DNA from 2 places in the Bacillus sp. FG16 genome. Region 1 is predicted to be linked to the other one. Evidence: a T-box and tRNA genes for the amino acid it is inferred to sense, from the RefSeq annotation. Region 1 holds a T-box; the other holds one or more tRNA genes.
What was found. A T-box is a leader RNA that pairs with one kind of tRNA and senses whether it is charged. The one in region 1 lies ahead of argS (arginine--tRNA ligase), so its partner is inferred to be a tRNA-Arg.

Region 1 (8,320 bases):
GTTTTCTATGATAGTTGGTGTCCGATGTGTACGACGGTTGCAGAACGTACGAAAAAATTAGATAAAAAAGGTAAGATGAAATTTGTTTCATTTCGAGATGAAGATGTAGTTGAGAAGTATGAGATTTCTCAAGAACTACAAAGTAACATGGAACAAAGACTGTATATTTTTAAAAATAATAAGTGGTATGACGGCATTCAGAGCATAGATGTACTAGCAAAGGCCGTTCCATCTTATTGGTTTGCCGTTCCTTTTATAAAGCTATCTATCGTACTTGGTTTTGGGAGTAAAGTATACGATTATATTGCTAACAATAGAAAACTTGTTCCAGTGGGACATTGCCGCGGTGGGGTTTGTGAAATCCCTACAAAAAAATGAAATCATCGTTATCTTTCTTTTGCACCTATTAATAGAGCGTGATATGATGAATTTGGAATGAAAGTTGAAGGAGAGATTACAAGATGTCAAATGCTTATGAAGAATACATGCGCCAAATGGTAATCCCAATGCGCCAAGAGTTAGTGCGTTCTGGGTTTGAAGAGTTAACTACAGAAGAAGCTGTAACAGAATTTATGGAAAATACATCAGGTACAACTTTAGTAGTTGTAAACTCTGTTTGTGGTTGTGCAGCTGGTTTAGCACGTCCATCAGCAGGTCAAGCGGTTGTTCGTGCTGAAAAACAACCTGATCATCTTGTAACTGTATTTGCAGGTCAAGATAAAGATGCTACTGCAAAAATGCGTGAATACTTCGGAGAAATTCCTCCATCTTCACCATCTATGGCATTATTAAAAGGAAAAGAAGTTGTTCACTTCATTCACCGTCATGAAATTGAAGGTGCAACTATGGACGAAATTATTACGAACTTAGAGCAAGCTTTCGAAAAGAATTGCTAAAAGAAGGGGGAGAGTAAATCTCCCTCTTTTCTTTATATAGAGGTGAAAGAATGATAGTAACAACAGCAGGAAGAACAAATAAAGAAATGACAGCATATGCAAAAAGGGTAGCGGAAGAATTAAATCGTTCTTTCATTTCACGTAATGATATACCAGTGCATAAATTACATGAGCAGTATGAACAAGATGTACTTGTCGTAGGAAAGAACCGATTAGCTATTTATCCGAAAGGTACGGAAGAATCATTTTTCTTTCATCCGAACTCAGCGATGTTTCGTGTAAAAAGGTTAATGCGTGGAGAGCACGATCCGTTTGTACAAGCTGCTAAATTAGAGAGCGGAATGACAGTGTTAGATTGTACGCTCGGCATGGCATCAGATAGTATTGTAGCTAGTTATGTTGTTGGTGAAAGTGGAACAGTAACAGGACTTGAAGGCAACGAATATATGGCTTATATCATGAGGAATGGTTTGAAAACATGGTCTTCATCCGTTTCTGAAATTGATGAGGCAATGCAACGAATTAATGTAAAGCAAACGGAGCATTTTTCATTTTTAGCGCAATGTAAAGACAATAGTTACGATGTCGTTTACCTTGATCCGATGTTTGAAGAAACTGTCATAGAATCTGACGGAATTAAAGGGTTAAAACATTTCGCTTTGTATCATGATATTACTGACGAAACAATTGCGGAGGCGAAGCGAGTGGCGAGAAAGCGTGTCGTATTAAAAGATCATTTCCGTAGTTCTAGATTTGAAAAACACAATTTTCACGTATACAAAAGAAAAAGTGCTAAGTTTCACTTTGGTGTAATTGGCCCTTGCTAATTGTTTGAAAAGATGTATAATAAGCAATAATTAATTAAATATACTGTCTGTGATGAAGAGAGTAATCTTTTTTAGAAGGAAAGCGAGCTAGGGATGGTGTGAGCCTAGTACGGAAGAAAAGATGAAGCGCACTTCGGAGATGCTTCTTGAACGAATAGTAGAGAAAGCCGAGGCCCCCTGTCCTCGTTATAAACGGGAAAGTGGTTCGTAACGAACAACAAGGGTGGTACCACGGGTTCAAACTCGTCTCTTTTTTAGAGACGAGTTTTTTGTGTTTAAAAAATAAGGAGGTTGTAGTATGGAATATAAAACACAGTTTGCGAAAAGTTTATCGAATATTTTTGTAAATGAATTAACGCAAAATCAAATTTTAGATTTAATCGAAACACCGAAACAAGATGAATTTGGAGATGCAGCGTTCCCATGTTTTTCATTAGCGAAGCAATATAAAAAAGCACCAGCTATTATCGCAAAGGAAGTGGCGGAGAAGTTAAATGATCCGTTCTTTACAAAAGTAGAAGCCGTTGGTCCTTATGTAAATGTATTTTATAATCGTGAAACTGTAAGTGATGAAGTATTAAAGAAAATTTTAGCTGAGAAAGAAGAGTACGGTCAAAATCACTTTGGATGTGAAAAAACAGTAGTTATCGATTATTCTTCTCCTAATATCGCGAAACCTTTTTCAATGGGGCATTTACGTTCTACAATGATTGGAAATTCACTGAGACATATCGCTGAAAAATGTGGCTATGAAGTTGTAGGAATTAATTATATAGGGGATTGGGGAACACAGTTTGGAAAGTTAATTACGGCTTATAAAAAATGGGGAAATGAAGCAGTGGTGAAAGAGGATCCAATACGTGAGCTATTTAAGTTATATGTTCAGTTTCATGTAGAAGTAAAAGAGAATGATGAATTAGAAGAAGAAGGACGTGCTTGGTTTAAGAAATTAGAAGAAGGTGATGAAGAAGCGGTAGAGCTTTGGAATTGGTTCCGTCATGAGTCCCTTAAAGAATTTTCTCGTATTTATGAACTTCTCGGTGTGGAATTTACTAATTTTCAAGGCGAAGCTTTCTATAATGATAAAATGGAAGACTTTATTGGGATTTTAGAAGAGCACGACTTACTGGAAGAATCAGAAGGCGCATTAGTCGTTAATTTAGAAGAAGAAGGTATGCCGCCATGCTTAATTAGAAAGTCAGATGGTGCGACGATTTATGCAACGCGTGACTTAACGGCTGCTTTATATCGTCAAAACACTTATGGATTTGATAAAGCGCTATATGTTGTTGGCCCAGAACAAAGCTTACATTTCAATCAATTTTTCACTGTATTAAAAAAACTTGGCTACACTTGGGTTGATGGTATGGAACACGTACCGTTTGGCTTCATATTAAAAGACGGTAAGAAAATGTCGACACGTAAAGGAAGAGTTATTTTACTTGAAGAAGTACTTGAGGAAGCAATCGAACTTGCAAAACAAAATATTGAAGAGAAAAATCCAAACTTAAAACAAAAAGAAGTAGTAGCAAAGCAAGTCGGTGTAGGGGCAGTTATTTTCCACGATTTAAAAAATGAGCGTATGCACAATATTGAATTCTCATTAGAAAACATGCTGAAATTTGAAGGAGAAACAGGCCCGTACGTACAGTACACACATGCACGTGCTTGCTCTATTTTAAGAAAAGAAAGTGTAGAATTTGAAACATGTACGTTTGCTTTAAAAGACGACCATAGCTGGAGTGTCGTAAAATTACTAAACAAATTCCCACAAGTAATTGAAGCAGCTTTCAATAAAAATGAGCCATCGATTATTTCGAAATATGTATTAGATGTAGCACAATCGTTCAATAAATATTACGGTAATGTTCGTATATTAGAAGAGAACGGAGAGAAAGACAGTAGACTGGCATTAGTGTATGCTGTGACAGTTGTATTAAAAGAAGGATTACGTCTACTTGGGGTGGATGCTCCTGAGGAGATGTAAAACAAATAGGTATACGTATCGTAGTAGATATGTATGCCTATTTATTTTCATAGAAAATGTGAAAGTAGAAGTTTTATTTTATTAAATCTAAACTTTTATAGAGTTGTTTCAGGTGTAGGAATGTCCGTATTAAATGGAGAATTGTAATGTCATATATAAAAAGGAGGCGTTGAACTTGGAAACGTACGATTGGAACAGTAAACTAACGTATTTAAAAAACACAAGAGATTTATATTACAACGACGATTATGTCCGCTTTTTAGTAAATATGGTTTGGAAGATTACTAAGCCCGTACATATTGTTGATTACGGTTGTGGGTATGGTTATTTAGGCTTATTATTAATGCCTTTACTTCCAGAAGGATCAAAGTATACAGGCATTGATAGTGGAGAAACATTATTAGCTGAAGCGAGAGAGTTGTTTCGTTTACTTCCGTACGAGTCAGAATTTCTGGAGGGAGATGCTATAGAAATTGAATTGAACGATACATACGATATAGCAATTTGTCATGCCTTCTTATTACATATGAGTTCACCAAAAACGATGCTACAAAAAATGATTCATTCAGTTAAAAGTGGCGGGAAAATAATCTGTTTTGAACCACATTGGATATCAAATATGTCTTCATACACGTTGGATGGAGAGAACCAATCGGAAATTATCCAGCTAGGCATTTTGCAGAATTTATTTGAAAGTGACACGCAGAGGAGTGGAAAAGATGGAAATATTGGTATGAAAATACCGATGTATTTAAGTGAATTAGGTGTGAAAAATATTGAGTGTAGAGTAAGTGATAAAGTGAACTTTTTAGATTCTAATATGCACCATAATGATAAACAAAGTTTGTATCATTCATTAAAAGAAGAGGGGATTGCAGGGAATCCAGGTGATAAGCAGCAATTTATAGAACGTTTAATAGACAGAGGATTAACATATGATAATGCGCTAACTCAATATGAAGCTGAACTACGATTTTATAAAATATTTCATGTGCATTCTTCTTTAGTGTATGCTCCGAATATGAAAATTACATTTGGTGATATAGTATGTTAAAAGATATGATATATAAGAATTGACGTTTAATGTCGATAAGTCGATATTCGACATATAATCGCCGATATATTTGAATTATCGCCAATATAATTTTATGTACTGATTTCAGCTTCTACAAGATAAAAACCGCATGTTACGTTATTCCATATAATTAAACAAAATACGGAGAAAAATAATCATTTTTACTATATTTTGTTATAAATTTGAATAATATTAATTAATACCATCCATTATAAGAGATTTTAGTTGAATACATACTATATGGTGTGTAAAATCTAAGCAAGTAGCAGTTTAAATATAAATTCGAGGTGAATGCATGCTAGATTTTAAGCAGTTAGAAGCGTGTTTGAAAGATAAGAGATTTGTAGACGGATTACAGAAAATAAATAATGAAATTGCATATATAAAAGAAACGAATACTTTATCCTATGTGAAGAAGTGGCTTGCTAATATTCCTTCGCATAAGGAGTTTGACATATTAATTCGTCTTACTGATGAAGGGCTTATGCACCAATACAGTTCATTCCTCATTCGCTACGCTTATAAAAAATTCCCAAATATGAGAACGCTCTCTTTATATTGTGATGAGTTAATTGATGAGCGGAAAATTCTTGAAGCAGAGCAGCTGTTAAAAGAAACTTTAGAAGAGAGCAATAAAGAAGAAATAGATGCCGATTTTTTAGCGAAAACATATTTTACGTTAGTACGATGTCTTTTAGAAATGAAAAGAAACGAAGAAGCGCTAATGTATATGCAAAAAGCAGAGGAGTACAGTACGCGCGTAGTGTTTGATAAATGGGGCTACGTTTATATGCATACAGGCGAATGGGAGAAAGCGGAAGAACAATTTATTGCTGGCATGCAGCATGAAGATTGTGAAGAGTTATCTACCTATTTATTATCACAATTGTATGCGAATAAAGGGGAACAAAAACGCGCGCTACAGTTAATTGATGATGCGATTGTAAAGTTCCCACAAGTACCATATTTTCATTTTGAGAAGGTAAAGTATTTATTAGATTTAGAGCAATATGAAGAGATGTTAGCGGTAATAGATAACATAAATACTCAGCTGCCATATCATGCTTATAACACTTACTTTGTACATTTACGTGCAGAAGCGCTGTACAAAATGAATAAATTTGCAGATTTACAAAAGCTATTAAAAGAAGAAAAGAGTTTAAAAGAATCTTTATATCATAATTTAGAAAAAAATCCGGATGGAAAAAAGGTTCACTTGCCGATAGTTCCTATTGTACAAAAGGATAATTATTGTGTTCCGACAAGTTTAGAGATGATGTTGCGTATATGGGGAGAGACACGTACACAAGATGAAATAGCAGAGTTTATTTTTGATATGACAGGATCAAAGTTTTCAGATACTGTTTCTTATTTAGAAGAATTAGGTTATGACTATCGTTATTTTAAAGGGAATGAAGAGAATTATAAGAGACTGATTGATGAAGGAATTCCTGTTTTATTAAGTATAGATATTGAGCATGCTTCACACGTACAAGTTCTATCTGGATATGATGATACATTGCAAGCTTTCTATGTTCAAGATCCAAACTTTATAGAACCAGTTCTTGTGGAATATAGTAAATTACAAGAAAAATATCGTTATACAGGCTGTTTAGCAATCACGTTTGTTCCGAAAGAAAAGAAGGCGCAACTAGCGTTTCTAAGTGAGGAAGAAAATCGTTATTTTAAATCTATTTTTTCTCTTACGGATCATTTAGATGAACAGGATAAAGAGGGAATTAGTAACTTAGTACAATTTTTAAAAGAAACGAGCGATAATCCAAATACGTGGTTATATACGATAAAGCACTTAGATGTCGAAGTAGATAAAGAATTTATTTTATATTGTATCGATAAGTTAATGGAAAAGTTTCCGAACTCGGACTTTGTTAAATTGCATGGTGCACAGTGTTTTATTCGTCTTCAGGAAGTAGAGAAAGCGGAGCAAATGCTGACAAGCGTTGAGAAGAAAAATAATCGTGCTTTATATCATTTAATAAACGGAAGATATGCTTTTGAGCAGGAAAGTTATATAGAAGCGATTTCAAGCTTTCGTTCATCGTTACAATTAGACGCAGATCAGCCTATTGCTTGGAGTTTTCTTGCTTTATCCTATATGTATATTGATCAATCTGAAAAAGCATTGCAATATTCACAAGTTGCGTTAGAGCGCAGTCCTGAAAGGTTCACTTTAACGAATCACGGTTTAATATTAATAGATTTAGAAAGATATGAAGAAGCATATGAAATCTTTAATGACTTGTTAAAAGAGTATAAATATGAAGCACATGTATGGTATGAACGAGCGAGATGTGCACATCAACTAGGAAAATTATATTTAGCAATAAAAGGGCTTAAAGTAGCGATTCATTTGGATAGTAATGCACCTTACATTTATACGAAACTTTCGGAAATATACGAATCTGATTTGAAGGATGAGGAAAGTACGAAAGAAATTTTATTAAACGGTATTGAGAATTGTGATGATAAAGCACCTCTTTACGTAAAATTAGGTGACTATCATTTTCAAAATGATAGCTTGGAAGAAGCAGAAGTATTGTATAAGCGTGCTTTAGAAGAAAACGATGAGGATGTTTATTCTCACTTCGGACTTACACAAGTGTATATGGCAAGAGAACAATACAAGGAAGCAAAAGAATACATTCTTGGTCTTGAGAAGCAAATTGAAAAGAGCCAAGATTTCCTCATGAATGCAGGAATGGTTTTATGGGATGCTGAACTTGAACTTGGTGGAAATGAAGAAGGGTTTAAAGTAGCGCTATCTAAGTTAGAAAATGGTATAAAGAAAAGCGATTATAATGTAGCAAGTGCGTTAGATGAATATGTGAATCGAATTAAAGGAACGGAATTTGTACAACGAGGTATAGCGTTTTTAAGAACTTTACACAAAGAAAGAAATGAAGTAAGTGAGTACGGTTGTTATGCAGGTATTTTATATGAATCTATTGGACAGTACGGCCAAGCGATGAAAAGATATAATAAGGCGATAGAACAAAAGGAAACGGCATTACCGTATTACCGAATTGGTGAAACACTTATGGCATTAGGGCAATTGACGGAAGCAAAACAAGCGTATGAAACATGTTTAGAGCTTGATGGGAATTTCGTAGGTGTACATTTACAGCTTGCGGAAATATACGAAAAAGAAGAAAACCGTTCTAAAGAACAAAGTCATATGGTTCAGGCGATGAAGGAAGAGCCGTTGCATATTAATATGGAATATTTGGCACAGCTTTCAGTAGATATGAATCTTCAGGAAGAATTGCTGACTGAACTAGAACAATTAGAGGAAGAAGTACCTGAAATATGGCGTTTAGATGCGATTGCATATGTGTACGGAGCGATGAATGAAATAGATAAAGAACAAGCACAGATTGAATACGCACTACAATTAGATGGTGAGCATATAGAAGTTCTATATCATTATGCAAAAGTATTAGTGAAAAAAAGAAATGTAAAAGCAATTGAAGTTGCAATGAAAGTAATACAAAAAGATTTTGATAATGAACGTATA
Region 2 (13,507 bases), on a different contig from region 1:
TCAAACCGAGCTGTCGTCGCATCAAGTTCAATAAATGTTGCATTCGTACGAAATGGAGATTTAGGATTTCGTTTCGCTTCTTCTAATACAAGACGTGCTGCCGCTGTTTTCCCAACACCTGGCGGGCCATATATGATTACATGTTGCGGATTCGGACCACAAAGAGCCGCTTTTAACGACTTAATCCCGTCCTCTTGCCCTACAATATCTAAAAAGGATGTAGGACGCACCTTTTCTGCTAGCGGCTCTGTTAAAGAAATCTCACGCATTTTACGAAGCTGTTCTAATTCTTTTTTCGATTCTCGATCAATTGAAACTTTTTGTGTTCGTTGATTTCGAAGTAAATGCCAGAAATACAATCCGACAATTACACCAAAAACAAGTTGAACAACTAAAAATATATTTGTCCAGCTCATTATTTATTTCCTCCCGCAATATTTTATCTCTTAGTATTTCCGCGGAGGAACATAGCTAAACATAAAGAAAAACAGCAATTATAAAAATTGCTGTTTCCCTTTCGCATTATGCAGATGTTTTTGTATCAAGTACAGTACCGTCTTGTAACACCAATTTTGGCGGCTCATTATCAGCTACTGTTTCTTTTGTAAGAATACACTTCTCGATATCTTTACGAGATGGAAGTTCGAACATTACATCAAGCATTAAGCCTTCAATAATAGAACGAAGTCCACGAGCACCCGTTTTACGTTCAATTGCTTTTTTCGCAATTTCGATTAGTGCACCTTCTTCAAACTCTAACTCAACATCGTCAAGCTCCAATAGTTTTTGGAATTGCTTAACAAGTGCATTTTTCGGTTTCGTTAAAATATCAACAAGAGCATCTTCATCAAGTGGCTCTAGGTTCGCAATAACTGGAAGACGACCGATAAACTCTGGAATTAAACCAAATCTTAAAAGATCTTCTGGTAATACGTGAGATAAAACATGCTTCTCATTTACATCAGCATTTTTCTTCTCAGAACCAAATCCAATTACTTTTTCACCAAGACGACGTTTAATAATCGGCTCAATGCCATCAAACGCTCCACCACAAATGAATAAGATGTTCGTTGTATCAATTTGAATAAACTCTTGGTGCGGATGCTTACGACCACCTTGAGGTGGAACACTTGCTACAGTACCCTCTAAAATTTTCAGAAGTGCCTGCTGCACACCTTCACCAGATACATCACGTGTAATTGATGGATTTTCGGACTTACGTGCCACTTTATCAATCTCATCAATATAAATGATTCCTTTTTCCGCTTTCTCTACATCATAATCAGCTGCTTGAATTAATTTTAGTAAGATATTTTCTACATCTTCCCCAACATATCCAGCTTCTGTTAAAGATGTTGCGTCCGCGATTGCAAATGGAACATTTAAAATACGCGCTAACGTTTGTGCCAGTAATGTTTTACCACTACCTGTTGGCCCGATAAGTGCGATATTACTCTTCGCTAATTCTACATCATCAATTTTGCTGTTAGAATTAATGCGTTTGTAATGGTTATATACCGCTACCGCTAGTGCTTTTTTCGCGCTATCTTGCCCGATGACATACTCATCTAAGATTTCACGAATTTCTACCGGTTTCGGTACATCTTTGAATTCTACTTCTTCGTCCTTCGCAAGCTCCTCTTGTACAATTTCAGTACAAAGTTCGATACACTCGTCACAAATGTAAACACCTGGACCTGCCACTAACTTTCGAACTTGCGTTTGTGTTTTACCACAGAAAGAACATTTTAATTGCCCTTTTTCATCATTAAATTTAAACATATTTTCACACCCCTTACAAAGTGCTAACCTCTTGCCTTCGTATGTACACGATAAATGTATCGTATGTAAATACATATTATGTCACTACGTGGCGAGAAATACAAATAATATGACTAGTTATGTACAAATAAAAAAATTTTAAAACTTTTGAAATATGTATATTCGACTTGTAAAGGAACTTTTCCTTCTCCATCGAAAAGTTTTATAAATATATTTCTATATTTATAAAACAAGGCACGATTAAAATCGTGCCTTGTTATTTTATTATGCAGCGTTTTCTACTAAGAAGTCTACAGCTTTACGTACTTTAAGATCTTCAGCTAAAGCGTCTACGCTTCCAAGAGCTTGCTTGATAGCGTCTACTGGCATACCGTACATTTCAGCCATTTTTTCAACTTCTGCAGTTACTTCTTCTTCAGTAACTTCGATGTTTTCAGCTTCAATGATAGCTTCAAGAACAAGATTGATTCTTACACGTTTTTGTGCATCTTCTTTCATTTGCTCTTTTAATTTGTCAGCGTCAGTACCTGTGAATTGGTAGTAAAGCTCAAGGTTCATACCTTGTTGGCTTAAACGTTGCTCGAATTCACGAACCATACGATCTAACTCAGTGTTGATCATAGCTTCTGGAATTTCGATTTCAGCGTTAGCAGCAGCTAATTCTACTACTTCGTCACGTACTTTGTGCTCAGCTTCGTGCTTTTTGCCTTCTTCTAAGTTTGTGCGAAGTTTTGCTTTTAATTCATCAAGAGTTGCAACTTCTTCGTCAGCTTCTTTAGCGAACTCGTCGTTTAACTCAGGAAGTTCTTTTGTTTTGATTTCGTGAATTGTTACTTTGAATGTTGCTGGTTTGCCAGCTAATTCAGCAGCATGGTACTCTTCTGGGAATGATACTTCAACGTCTTTAGACTCACCAGATTTAAGACCGATTACTTGCTCTTCGAAACCTGGGATGAATGTACCAGAACCGATTGCTAGAGAGTAGTTTTCGCCTTTTCCGCCTTCAAATGCTTCGCCATCAACGAAACCTTCGAAGTCGATTACAGCTGTATCACCGTTTCCAACAGTTCCTTCTTCTTTAACAACTAGTTCAGCTTGACGCTCTTGTAAAGATTTTAATTCGTTCTCTACATCTTCGTCAGTTACAGTTGTTTCAACTTTTTCTACTGCTAAACCTTTGTACTCACCTAATTTAACTTCAGGTTTCACTGTAACTTTTGCAGTGAAGATAAGGTTAGTATTTTTTTCGAACTTCTCGATGTCGATTTCAGGATGATCAACTGGGAAGATACCAGCTTCTTCAATCGCTTCACCGTATGCTTTTGGTAAAATGATATCTAAAGCATCTTGGTATAAAGATTCAATACCAAAGCGTTGTTCGAATAATGGACGAGGCATTTTTCCTTTACGGAAACCTGGTACGTTAATTGTTTTTACTACTTTTTTGAACGCAGCGTCGATAGAGTTGTTTACTTCTTTAGCATCAACTTCGATTGTTAAAACGCCAACGTTACCTTCTAATTTTTCCCATTTTGTAGACATTTATTCTTTCCCTCCAACTATAATAATGTATGCACATACCTCTATAGATTAAGATCTTCATTATCTCTTTTTTGAAATAACAAATACACAAATAATCCTCTAGCAAAAGCTTTCAGATATAATGTTCCAATCTACTAATTGCCCAGAAGACAACTACGGTATATTTTGTTCGAGAATAATATGAAACATATTAAGTAAGAGAATTACACTTCTCTTCTCTTACAAACAGGCAGATTTCTGCCTTTTGCAACCCTTACATTATAACATAGAATATGCTCGTTTCAAGAACTGAACGATTCTTTTTCATAATTATACGGGCAAATATCCTTCTCTTTCAACACGTAATAACCATTGATAGGCAATATGAAACTCTTCCAATTCGATATTATATGCTGCCATAAGCTCTTCTTCATCTATAGCCAATCCGAAACGCTTTCTTCCAATTCTCTCTAAAACAGCTGACCAAATCTCTTCTTTATCCATTAATAGAGCGAATGGGAAAATGCTAATTTGCAACTCTTTCCAATATGTAACCATTGCTTCAAATATATCGGGATAATTTTGCTCTAATCGGCTTGATAATTTATGTATAATGTTATTGGATTGCTCCTCATTATGACCTGTAAATGCTGGAATCACCTTAATCGTATTTCCAAACTTTTCTACCTCTATTTCTTCTTCTACCTGACTTTCTATCATTTTATACAAAATAGAAGTTTTCAAATAGGGGTGCTGCTCTTCGTCTATTAAAAATTTCTTTAAAACAGGTAATGCAAGATCTAAGTCTTTTAACGAAAGTCGCTGAATCGCTCTTAGCTTCTGTCCAAAGTTTTCTCCAAAAATTTCATTAGTAAACTCTTCCAATTCAAAATTTGAATCCACTAGCGATGCGTCTCCCTCATTTAGCATACCTTCTGCAAATAAAGCAAGCTGCGCTAATTTTTCCTTTTGATCAGGCATTATATCTTTCGTTTGTAAAACCTTTTCAACAGTTTCAATAACACCTTCATAATCATTTGTTTGAACTAAAATAGTTACGTACGTTTCAAGAATATCACCAAATAAGACAACTCCTGTTTTAAGCAACTGTTCACATTTGTCTTTCGCTTCTTCCATACGTTTTAATTCGAGTAAACAAATAACTGAAGCTAATTCCGTTTGTTCCGTTTCCGCATTATACTGACGTAATATTTCAAAGCAACGCAATGCATCTTCGAATTCCCGCTCTTTCAGCGCTAAAAAACCTTCATCAATATAGCGCTCTGATAGTTGCGGAAACAATACGACCGTATTTTCTTTTTTATCCATACGTCCGCCTCTTTTTCTTGATTTTAATTATGTTCAAAGTAAATATATCAAATGCGTAATGAGAACACAACATCCCTAAACTATTTGTTTGGAATATGAAAATATTTAATTTTTACATTCCAATACGAATAAATTTCTACTAAAAATTAAAATTGTACAAATAAAAATCCCCAGCAACAAGCGCAGAGGATTCATCATTAATGGAAAGCTTTTATAATTGTGGGGTATATTACAAGGGTAATAATTTGGAGAACAATAATTGCCATAACAATCATGCTAAAATAGAAGATTGGTTTACTTCGCTTCATTAAAAACATAATAATAAGCATCGTACAAGCAAACAAACTTAAGAAGAACAAACTTGTTGTCGAACTAAGTATACCACTTGGGACAAAGAACAATAACACTACACTACAAGTACCTATAATTCCAAATAACCATTCCATTCATTCACTCATTCCCTTTCCCTCTCATAGCTGTTTTCTCTAAGCGATCAAATGTTTCACAACATCAACTACATACGTTAATTTCTCATACGCTACAAATCCAAAAGCAACCGTTAAGCCCGTTACAACTAATCCTTTCATCATTTCTTCCTCCTCGTTTTATCGTTGTTATCTTCATTATAAAAGATTAGCAGTTTCTTACCATCGAACTACCTTACAGTTACCTTACAGAATTGTAAGATTTCAAAAAGAGATTTAAAAACACCTCATATCGCTTGAGGTGCTTTCACGGAATTCCTCTATAATCACTTGTAAAATTAACTTTTTTCTCTTAGTTATTTTTCGGCGAATCGATTCTTAAACTAATAGATTTACTAAATAATTTAGGATCAAAATAATTATTCATTACTTTTCTTAACTTACCTTCAGATATTTTCGTATTACAAGAAAACAAAGGATGAAAATCATGTTAATATATTTTTGTACAATTAAGAATTTAATTTACAAGGGGGATTATATATGTTTAAAAAAATGGCGGCAGATGTATTAGGACTAAGCGATGTAGGTTCTGTCATTACACCTAAAGACTATGATAAGGTCGATGCTGATGATTATGTGATGCATGAAGATGGGGAGAAAATTTATTTTCTAATTAAATCGAAATCAGATGAATATTGCTTTACAAACAAAGGGTTAATTCACTTAGACGGTACAAGCGCAACAAGCAAAAAACGTACACTGCGCCGCTATAGCTATAGTAAATATCAAATTAAAAACGTAGCACTTGAAACTGCAGGAACGATTGATTTAGATGTAGAAATTAAGTTTCAAATGGGCGATGAGCATTACTCAATTGATGTTCATAAAAAACATATTGAAGAATTAAAAGATTTATATAAAGCTTTACTTAAAATCGAAGAAATTTCATACGACAACGACATTACATTACAATATGCACATAAAAGTTTAGATATGGCATCTAATGCTTTTAGCCGTATTTCAAATGCACAAGTAAACTTAGCAGAACAATTTAAAGAGATGAACGAGATCGCCTTTAACTGGCTTGTTGATACGAAGAAACAATATAATGTGAAAGATTATGGTTTTGTATTTGAGAAGTTTATTAATAACTAAACAAAAAACCTTGTTATCAACAAGATAACAAGGTTTTCTTACCGTCCCAGGAGAGATTCGAACTCCCGCTCCGCCCATTTCCGTACTATTTTATATATTTTGATCGCAGTCTTAATATATCTTCTCCTTCGCGAATGCCTGCTGATCCCTTCCTCACATTTTTTACAACAGTCCAATTCGGGTTAGTTTCATCACCGATGTTCTGTACTGTAAAGTTGCCGTCACCATATTTCCGTTGACCTTCTGCCAATTTCTCCGTTAAATTATTCTCGTTTGATCTCGCCATCTTTGCGCCATCTCCCTTTTTATACAACCTTCTTAAACTGTCCAATCAATCACACGTCCAGTCAATTGGAGATCCTCGCTTTCCACTTCGGTTAATTGTAACACACCGTCGGAGATAAGTTCCGATAACGCTACTCAATCACACTAGAATGGTAAAAACTTTTATAACATTGTAAGTGAACAATTAGGAGAATCTGGATGTTGATTTGAGTTCCACCATAAGCCTATTGATTCTTTAAATTAAATATGAGGAACAGGGCGCATAAAGTGAAACTTTAATCAGCCCTCACCAATCGGGCTGCCCGCTAATGCGGGATAAACAGCGCTCTTTTTATTTAAGAAAAAGAAGTACATATGCAACTGCTTAATATCGAAAGAAAGGTCGCAGATATTAAGAATGAACTACACTTATAACCCAAACATCAATTTTTAGACAAACAAAAAACCTTGTTATCAAAAGATAACAAGGTTTTGTTAGCGTCCCAGGAGAGATTCGAACTCCCGACCGTACGCTTAGAAGGCGTATGCTCTATCCGGCTGAGCTACTGGGACATGGAGCGGGTGAAGAGAATCGAACTCTCGACCAGAGCTTGGAAGGCTCTTGTTTTACCACTAAACTACACCCGCATATGTTATTTTATTTTCTCTTCGTTAGCGCCGTTGCCCTATCGACAATATTTATTATATGTATAACCACACATAAAGTCAACACCTTTTTTAAAAGAGGATAATTTTTCTTATCCTCTTTTAAAAACTGCTTGTTCAACTAGCTGTCCGTCTAGTGTTTCAAAACGAACTTCCATTTGATTTTCATCCATTTCTAATAAAGCAAATGTCTTCTCTACACGCTGACGTGGTAATAAAATACTGCCTGGATTAATAAATAAAACGCCGTCGATTAATTCCGCACCTAATACGTGAGAATGTCCGAAGCATGCAACTTGCGCTCCCACTTCTTCAGCATGGTACGCTAGCGTTTGTAATGTCATTTTCACATTATGACGATGTCCATGCGCAACTAAGAAGCGAATTCCATCTACATCAGTTACAATTTCATCTTGAAAGTTAGTATAATCACAGTTTCCTTTTACAACATGGAAACCTTGCAGTTCTTCATGAGCAGGCGTTAGCTCTGAATCACCGCAATGAATCATGATGTCTACTTCCCCTTCATATTTCTCTTTCAACTGCTGTAATTCCTTCACAGAGCTATGACTATCGCTTACGATTAAAGCTTTCATCATTCTCTCTCCCTTATTCTCCTAAAAACCATTCCGGGATTTTTTCTTCTAACTTACGAAGAGCGCGGCCACGGTGGCTAATAGCATTTTTCTCATCTGAACTTAATTCCGCCATTGCTTTTTTGTATTCTTCCACATAAAAGATCGGATCGTATCCAAAACCATTTTCTCCTCGGCGTTGTTCTAAAATAAATCCTTCACATGTCCCATTTACAATGACAGGCTTTTTATCACCTTCAGGGAAAGCAACTGCTAATGCACAATAGAAACGCGCTTTACGCTTTTCAAAGTCCACACCATTTAATTCTTGTAACACTTTATCGATATTTGCTTGATCATTTTTCGGTTCACCAGCAAAACGCGCTGAATACACTCCTGGTTTTCCATTTAAAGCATCTACAATAAGACCCGAATCATCCGCAATTACGATAGAATTCAACTGTCTACTCAAACTATCCGCTTTTAAGATCGCATTTTCTTCAAATGTTTCACCAGTTTCTTCGACTTCTTCAATATGAGGAAAATCGTGTAATGATTTCACTTCTAAATCAAATCGCTCAAATAACTCAGTAAACTCACGTACTTTTCCCATATTTTTTGTCGCTACAACAACTTGTTTCATACTTTCCACCTCTACTCTATATGAGATACGATGTTACCTAAAGCTTCTTTTTGCATATCAATCAGTTGGAAAATACCTTTTTCCGCAGCATCAAGTAGTTCATTTAACTGCGCTCTACTAAACGTCGCTTCTTCTCCAGTTCCTTGCACTTCAACAAATTGGCCTTTTCCAGTCATAATTACGTTCATATCAACGTCTGCTTTAGAATCTTCTGCATAGTTTAAATCTAAAACAACACCTTGCTCTTCAACAATTCCTACTGACGTTGCTGCTAAATAATCTTTTACTGGAATTTTAGATACTTTTTCTGCTTGTAATAATTTCTCGAAAGCTAATACCATCGCTACATATGCACCTGTAATAGACGCTGTTCTCGTTCCACCATCTGCTTGGATAACATCACAGTCAATCCAAACTGTTCTCTCGCCAAGCGCTTCTAAATCAACTACCGCACGTAATGCTCGTCCAATTAGACGTTGAATTTCCATTGTACGTCCTGTTACTTTCCCTTTGCTTGACTCCCTAATTGTACGTTGTTCTGTTGCACGCGGAATCATCGCGTATTCAGCTGTTACCCATCCTTTTCCTTCTCCACGCATAAATGGCGGGACACGCTCTTCAATTGTTGCTGAGCAAATCACCTTTGTATCCCCAACTTCAATTAATACAGATCCCTCTGGATGTTTTAAATAATTCGTATGAATATGTATATGGCGTAATTCTGTTTTCTCTCTACCATCTACTCGCATAAAAATAACCTCCTCTTAATTACTACTCGTTAGTATAGCCAAATTTAAATGTATGATATGTATACAATAAAAGAAGGAGAACCCAAAAAGCAATTCTCCTTTCTTACTTAAGTATATCAAATTATTCAAGATTAAAAACTACCTGTATTCACGTTTTCTGGACGATCTACAGGTTTTATTAACTTTCCGCCCTTTTCATCTATAAGATTTGCTTTTCCATTCACTTCAATAGAAACATTTTTCACACCTTTCTTTTCTGTTAAAGATAAAACTAACGACTTCAATACGTAATTTGAAATCATATTTTTATCTGGGTTTACAAATATATTTTCATTAAAGTTTAATGTAAGATTTCCGTCTTGTAATTTCGGATTCGTAATAAGCTTAACGCCTGGATTAAAATCATTCAGGAGCGATTGATGAATCGGACCTTTTACAAGTTCATCTATAATTGCTGCATAATCATTTTCTTTTCCTTCCGCAACGCGGCGTGTGACTGGTACGTAGTATTGCTGTTTATTATTATTTTGCGCCATGAAATATAGTGTGACTGGTTTTGTATTCGTTACATCTGCTACTTGTTCATCATCGAAGTTAATACCATTTGCACGGCTCACTCCTTCACCAAGCGGTGTACCAGCAACCGGCATCTTCGCCAATTTCTCACCATTTATTTGGAACTGCACTTGTTTTATCTCTGTAAATTGCGTCAACGTCCACGCTATAGATTCAATGATTTGACGCTCTTCTTCTTTCGCATAGTTTTTCATTTCTTTAGAGAAATCAATAACTGCCGTCCCATCCTTTTTCAAATCTAAAGTCATCGTTGTATTCGCCGGAATGACTGCACGAAACCCATTCGGTAATAAATTCGTTACCGGTCCATCTTTCACAAGGTATTCTAACGTTTGCTTCACAGTCTCATTTGCTTTCGGAGTAGGTATAGCTAACGTTTGTGGTACAACATAACCATTTTTATCAACAAGGTATAGTTCTCTATTTACCATTTGCCCTTGCTTATCTTTTTTAGCTACTTCTTTCTTCCCACCCTCTGTATACGTAACTTGTTTTGGCGGATCAATTTGTTCAGTTGCTTTCTCCTGATTTATAAAGCCACACCCTGTTAGTAAAACAGCGCTCACAGTAGCACCAACAACCCATTTAAAAGTGGATTTAGGCATGCCATTCCCCCCTAAAATCTAAGTTTGTACTATTATGTATACGAGCCGTTTCACATTTTAGAACAAGCTGTGCCTCTTATAAAGTGAAACTTTAATCAGTGGAGGTTCTAACTGCCCAGCAAATAGCAAGATAAAACAAAAAAACTCCTGATTTCTCAGGAGCTCACTTATATGAATTCTACTATTATTCTTTTTCTAAATGAATATGCTTCACATTTTCAATCGGTTGACCGAACCATTTTGATGCAATTTCTTTAAACAAGCCTATTTTTCCTGTTGTTAAGAAGAGATGATCGCTTTGTTCTTCTCCTTCATTCAACATTTTACTATGATATAAGATTGTACTTACTTCACGTGCTGTTTCATCACCAGAACTAATTAGTTGTACTTTATCTCCCATTACTTTTTTAATAACAGGTCCTAAAATTGGATAGTGTGTACACCCTAATATAAGTGTATCAATATCGGTACTTTTCAGTGGTTGCAGCGTTTCTCTTACAACTTCATACGCCATTTCACTTTCGAAATTCCCACTCTCTACAAGTTCAACGAAAGGTGGACAAGCTAAACTTTCTACCATAACACGGTTATTAATAGACTTTAACGCCTCTTCGTATGCACCACTTTTCACAGTTCCAATCGTTCCAATAATCCCAACATGATACGTGTTTGTCACTTTTAAAGCTGTACGTGATCCTGGGTGAATAACTCCCACTACTGGAATTGGTAATTGTTTTTGCATCTCTTCTAATACAACCGCAGTTGCTGTATTACACGCAATAACTAACATTTTGATATTTAAATCTAGTAAATGCTCCGTCATTTCCCACGTAAATTGACGCACTTCTTCTCGAGAACGCGGACCATAAGGACAACGTGCTGTATCTCCTAAATATATGATACGTTCTTTCGGCAACTGACGAATTAATTCCTTCGCTACTGTTAAACCGCCAACTCCTGAATCGATAACACCGATTGCTCTATTCAACTTCATCACCCGTTTTCTCATTCATCATCTTTTATGTTTATCATTATATTTTACACACTTTAAGTTCGCTCACTTCAAATGCTTCTGTATGAAAATTTTCATTTGCCCATGTATAGACTAGGACCTTTTTTATTTTGCTCCTTTTTTTCATAATTTGCAAGATAGAAAAATAACCGACCTTCTATAAGAAAGTCGGTTTCTTCTATATAAAGTGCATATTCATTGCTCCATCTTTTTTTGAAAAGAAGACATTCCCATTAATAAGACGAAATGAACAGAAATTAAAATGACGATCAAAATAAAATTCAATCGATAACTATTTGTAGATTCCATAATTTTGCTCGCTACAGCTGGCCCGAATGCCATACCGAAAAAGTTAATTAAATTATATAAACCAAGGCCGACTCCAACTTTAGCTGGATTTAATGTTTTCGGAATAAATGTGTTTAATGATACTTGAATTGCCGAATAACTCATAAATGTTAAAATAACCGCAAATAAAATAAAGAGTAAGTTCCCGTCTGGAATAATCCCTAAAATCAAAAAGCCAATGATCATAACTACAGACGCTACATACATCATCCTCACATTCCCAAACGCAGGAATAATTTTTCCGGTAATAAAACTAGATACAATACCAAAGAGAGATGCAACAAACAATACAATTCCAATAACGAACGGAGACACTCCGTGCCCTCTTCCTAACAGTAATGGTAATAATAATAAACTAGCACATAACGCCACATTAATGATAAATCCGACCGCTATTAAACGCAGTAATGGTTTATTTGTAAACAACTCAATATCAATAAACGGCGACTCTGCTCTCTTCATATGAGCCTTGAATAAAAATAGGAAAGCAACAGATAACACAAAAAGCCAACTATTAATATTCACTCCTAATAAAACGGTCGTAATCAATACAAATAATAAAAATGCTCCAATGAAATCAAAGTGGAACACTTCATCGGTATGTTGCACCTCTTCTGGCATAAATTTTACGAGCAAGAAAATACCAACCATTGAAATAACCATAAATAAAAATAAATACGGCCACCCTAACGTATTTGTAATTGCCCCACCAACTAAAGGTCCAATACCAACCGCTAATGCAATAGAAGAACTAATCATTGCTAACGCACCCGGTTTTTTAGCTGGAGCAACTAATTTAGCCACCGCAATCATACTAAGCGCAATAAACGCTGCTCCTCCGCTCGCCTGCACTAGCCTTGCGAAAATGATAATCTCATAAGATTGATTCACAAACCCAACAATAGAACCAGCTACAAATATGATAATAGAAATAATTAATAGCCTTTTTACACTGTAACGATCAGCCAGTTTTCCATATATCATCGAACCAATACCGACGACTAAAGAATACCCTACTACAACCCAACTTACTTTCGATTGACTAATTGATAAATCATTAGCAATATCCTCTAGCGCTACATTAAATAACACAGCGTTCATCGGTCCTAACAAAACAATAAAACATAATGTAAAAACAAACCATTTCGAATGGTTACTTATATCTTTCCCCATGTGTAACACTCTCCTGATTACAATTTTAAAACTGTCAAACTATTGATAAAAAAATGAAGTTATTTAAATGTTGTATCACCACTAAACAACTTCATTAAATGTATAAATGGTGCTAATTTATCGTGCGATAAATTGAATTCGAAACGAAACACGTATATTGTTCGATATTCATGGAACTATCATAGTTTCAGCATTACAGTTTGTCAACGAAAAACATACAAAGTAAACTAGTTTAGTCTTTTTAGTTTACTTTGTTCAAAAGTTATTATACACTAATTTCGAAGCTGATATAAGGAGGACTGGCATGATTATTCAAATTTGCATTTTTTAACTTAATAAAATGAAACGAATACAGAACTTTTATATAGAAGAGACATTATAGGAGGATTATGATGAAGAAAAAAATGTTAGTTGTATTAACAAGCGTAGAAAAATACCCAAATTTAAATAGGGCTACCGGACTTTGGCTCGGTGAAGCTGTACATTTCGTAAAAAAAGTAGAAGAAGCGGGTTACGAAGTTGATTACGTCAGTCCACAAGGCGGTTATACACCAATTGATCCACATAGTTTAGCAATGGCGGAGAGCATCGATTGGGAATGGTACCAAAAGAAAGAGTTTATGAATCGCCTCGGTTCTACAATGAAACCAAGTGAAGTGAATCCAGAAGACTACGCTGTTATTT

Region 2: it encodes a tRNA-Arg, which carries the amino acid that the T-box ahead of argS (arginine--tRNA ligase) is inferred to sense. The anticodon was not compared.

The regions. Positions count from the first base shown of each region.
Region 1 covers NZ_JBMDKC010000003.1:61,305-69,624, reverse strand. The annotation lists gene ACODS7_RS02320 (thiol-disulfide oxidoreductase DCC family protein) at 1-378, shown strand, start outside; gene ACODS7_RS02315 (BrxA/BrxB family bacilliredoxin) at 462-896, shown strand; gene ACODS7_RS02310 (class I SAM-dependent methyltransferase) at 947-1,723, shown strand; T-box leader at 1,764-1,977, shown strand; gene argS (arginine--tRNA ligase) at 2,022-3,710, shown strand; gene ACODS7_RS02300 (class I SAM-dependent methyltransferase) at 3,886-4,764, shown strand; gene ACODS7_RS02295 (bacteriocin-processing peptidase family protein) at 5,081-8,320, shown strand, end outside.
Region 2 covers NZ_JBMDKC010000021.1:7,317-20,823, reverse strand. The annotation lists gene lonB (ATP-dependent protease LonB) at 1-416, opposite strand, end outside; gene clpX (ATP-dependent protease ATP-binding subunit ClpX) at 523-1,782, opposite strand; gene tig (trigger factor) at 2,047-3,324, opposite strand; gene ACODS7_RS10280 (hypothetical protein) at 3,634-4,632, opposite strand; gene ACODS7_RS10275 (hypothetical protein) at 4,830-5,078, opposite strand; gene ACODS7_RS10270 (PH domain-containing protein) at 5,598-6,212, shown strand; gene ACODS7_RS10265 (hypothetical protein) at 6,298-6,498, opposite strand; tRNA gene ACODS7_RS10260 (tRNA-Arg) at 6,976-7,049, opposite strand; tRNA gene ACODS7_RS10255 (tRNA-Gly) at 7,051-7,124, opposite strand; gene ACODS7_RS10250 (metallophosphoesterase) at 7,235-7,738, opposite strand; gene ACODS7_RS10245 (XTP/dITP diphosphatase) at 7,752-8,360, opposite strand; gene rph (ribonuclease PH) at 8,372-9,109, opposite strand; gene gerM (spore germination protein GerM) at 9,241-10,290, opposite strand; gene racE (glutamate racemase) at 10,475-11,284, opposite strand; gene ACODS7_RS10225 (MFS transporter) at 11,498-12,823, opposite strand; gene ACODS7_RS10220 (type 1 glutamine amidotransferase domain-containing protein) at 13,216-13,507, shown strand, end outside.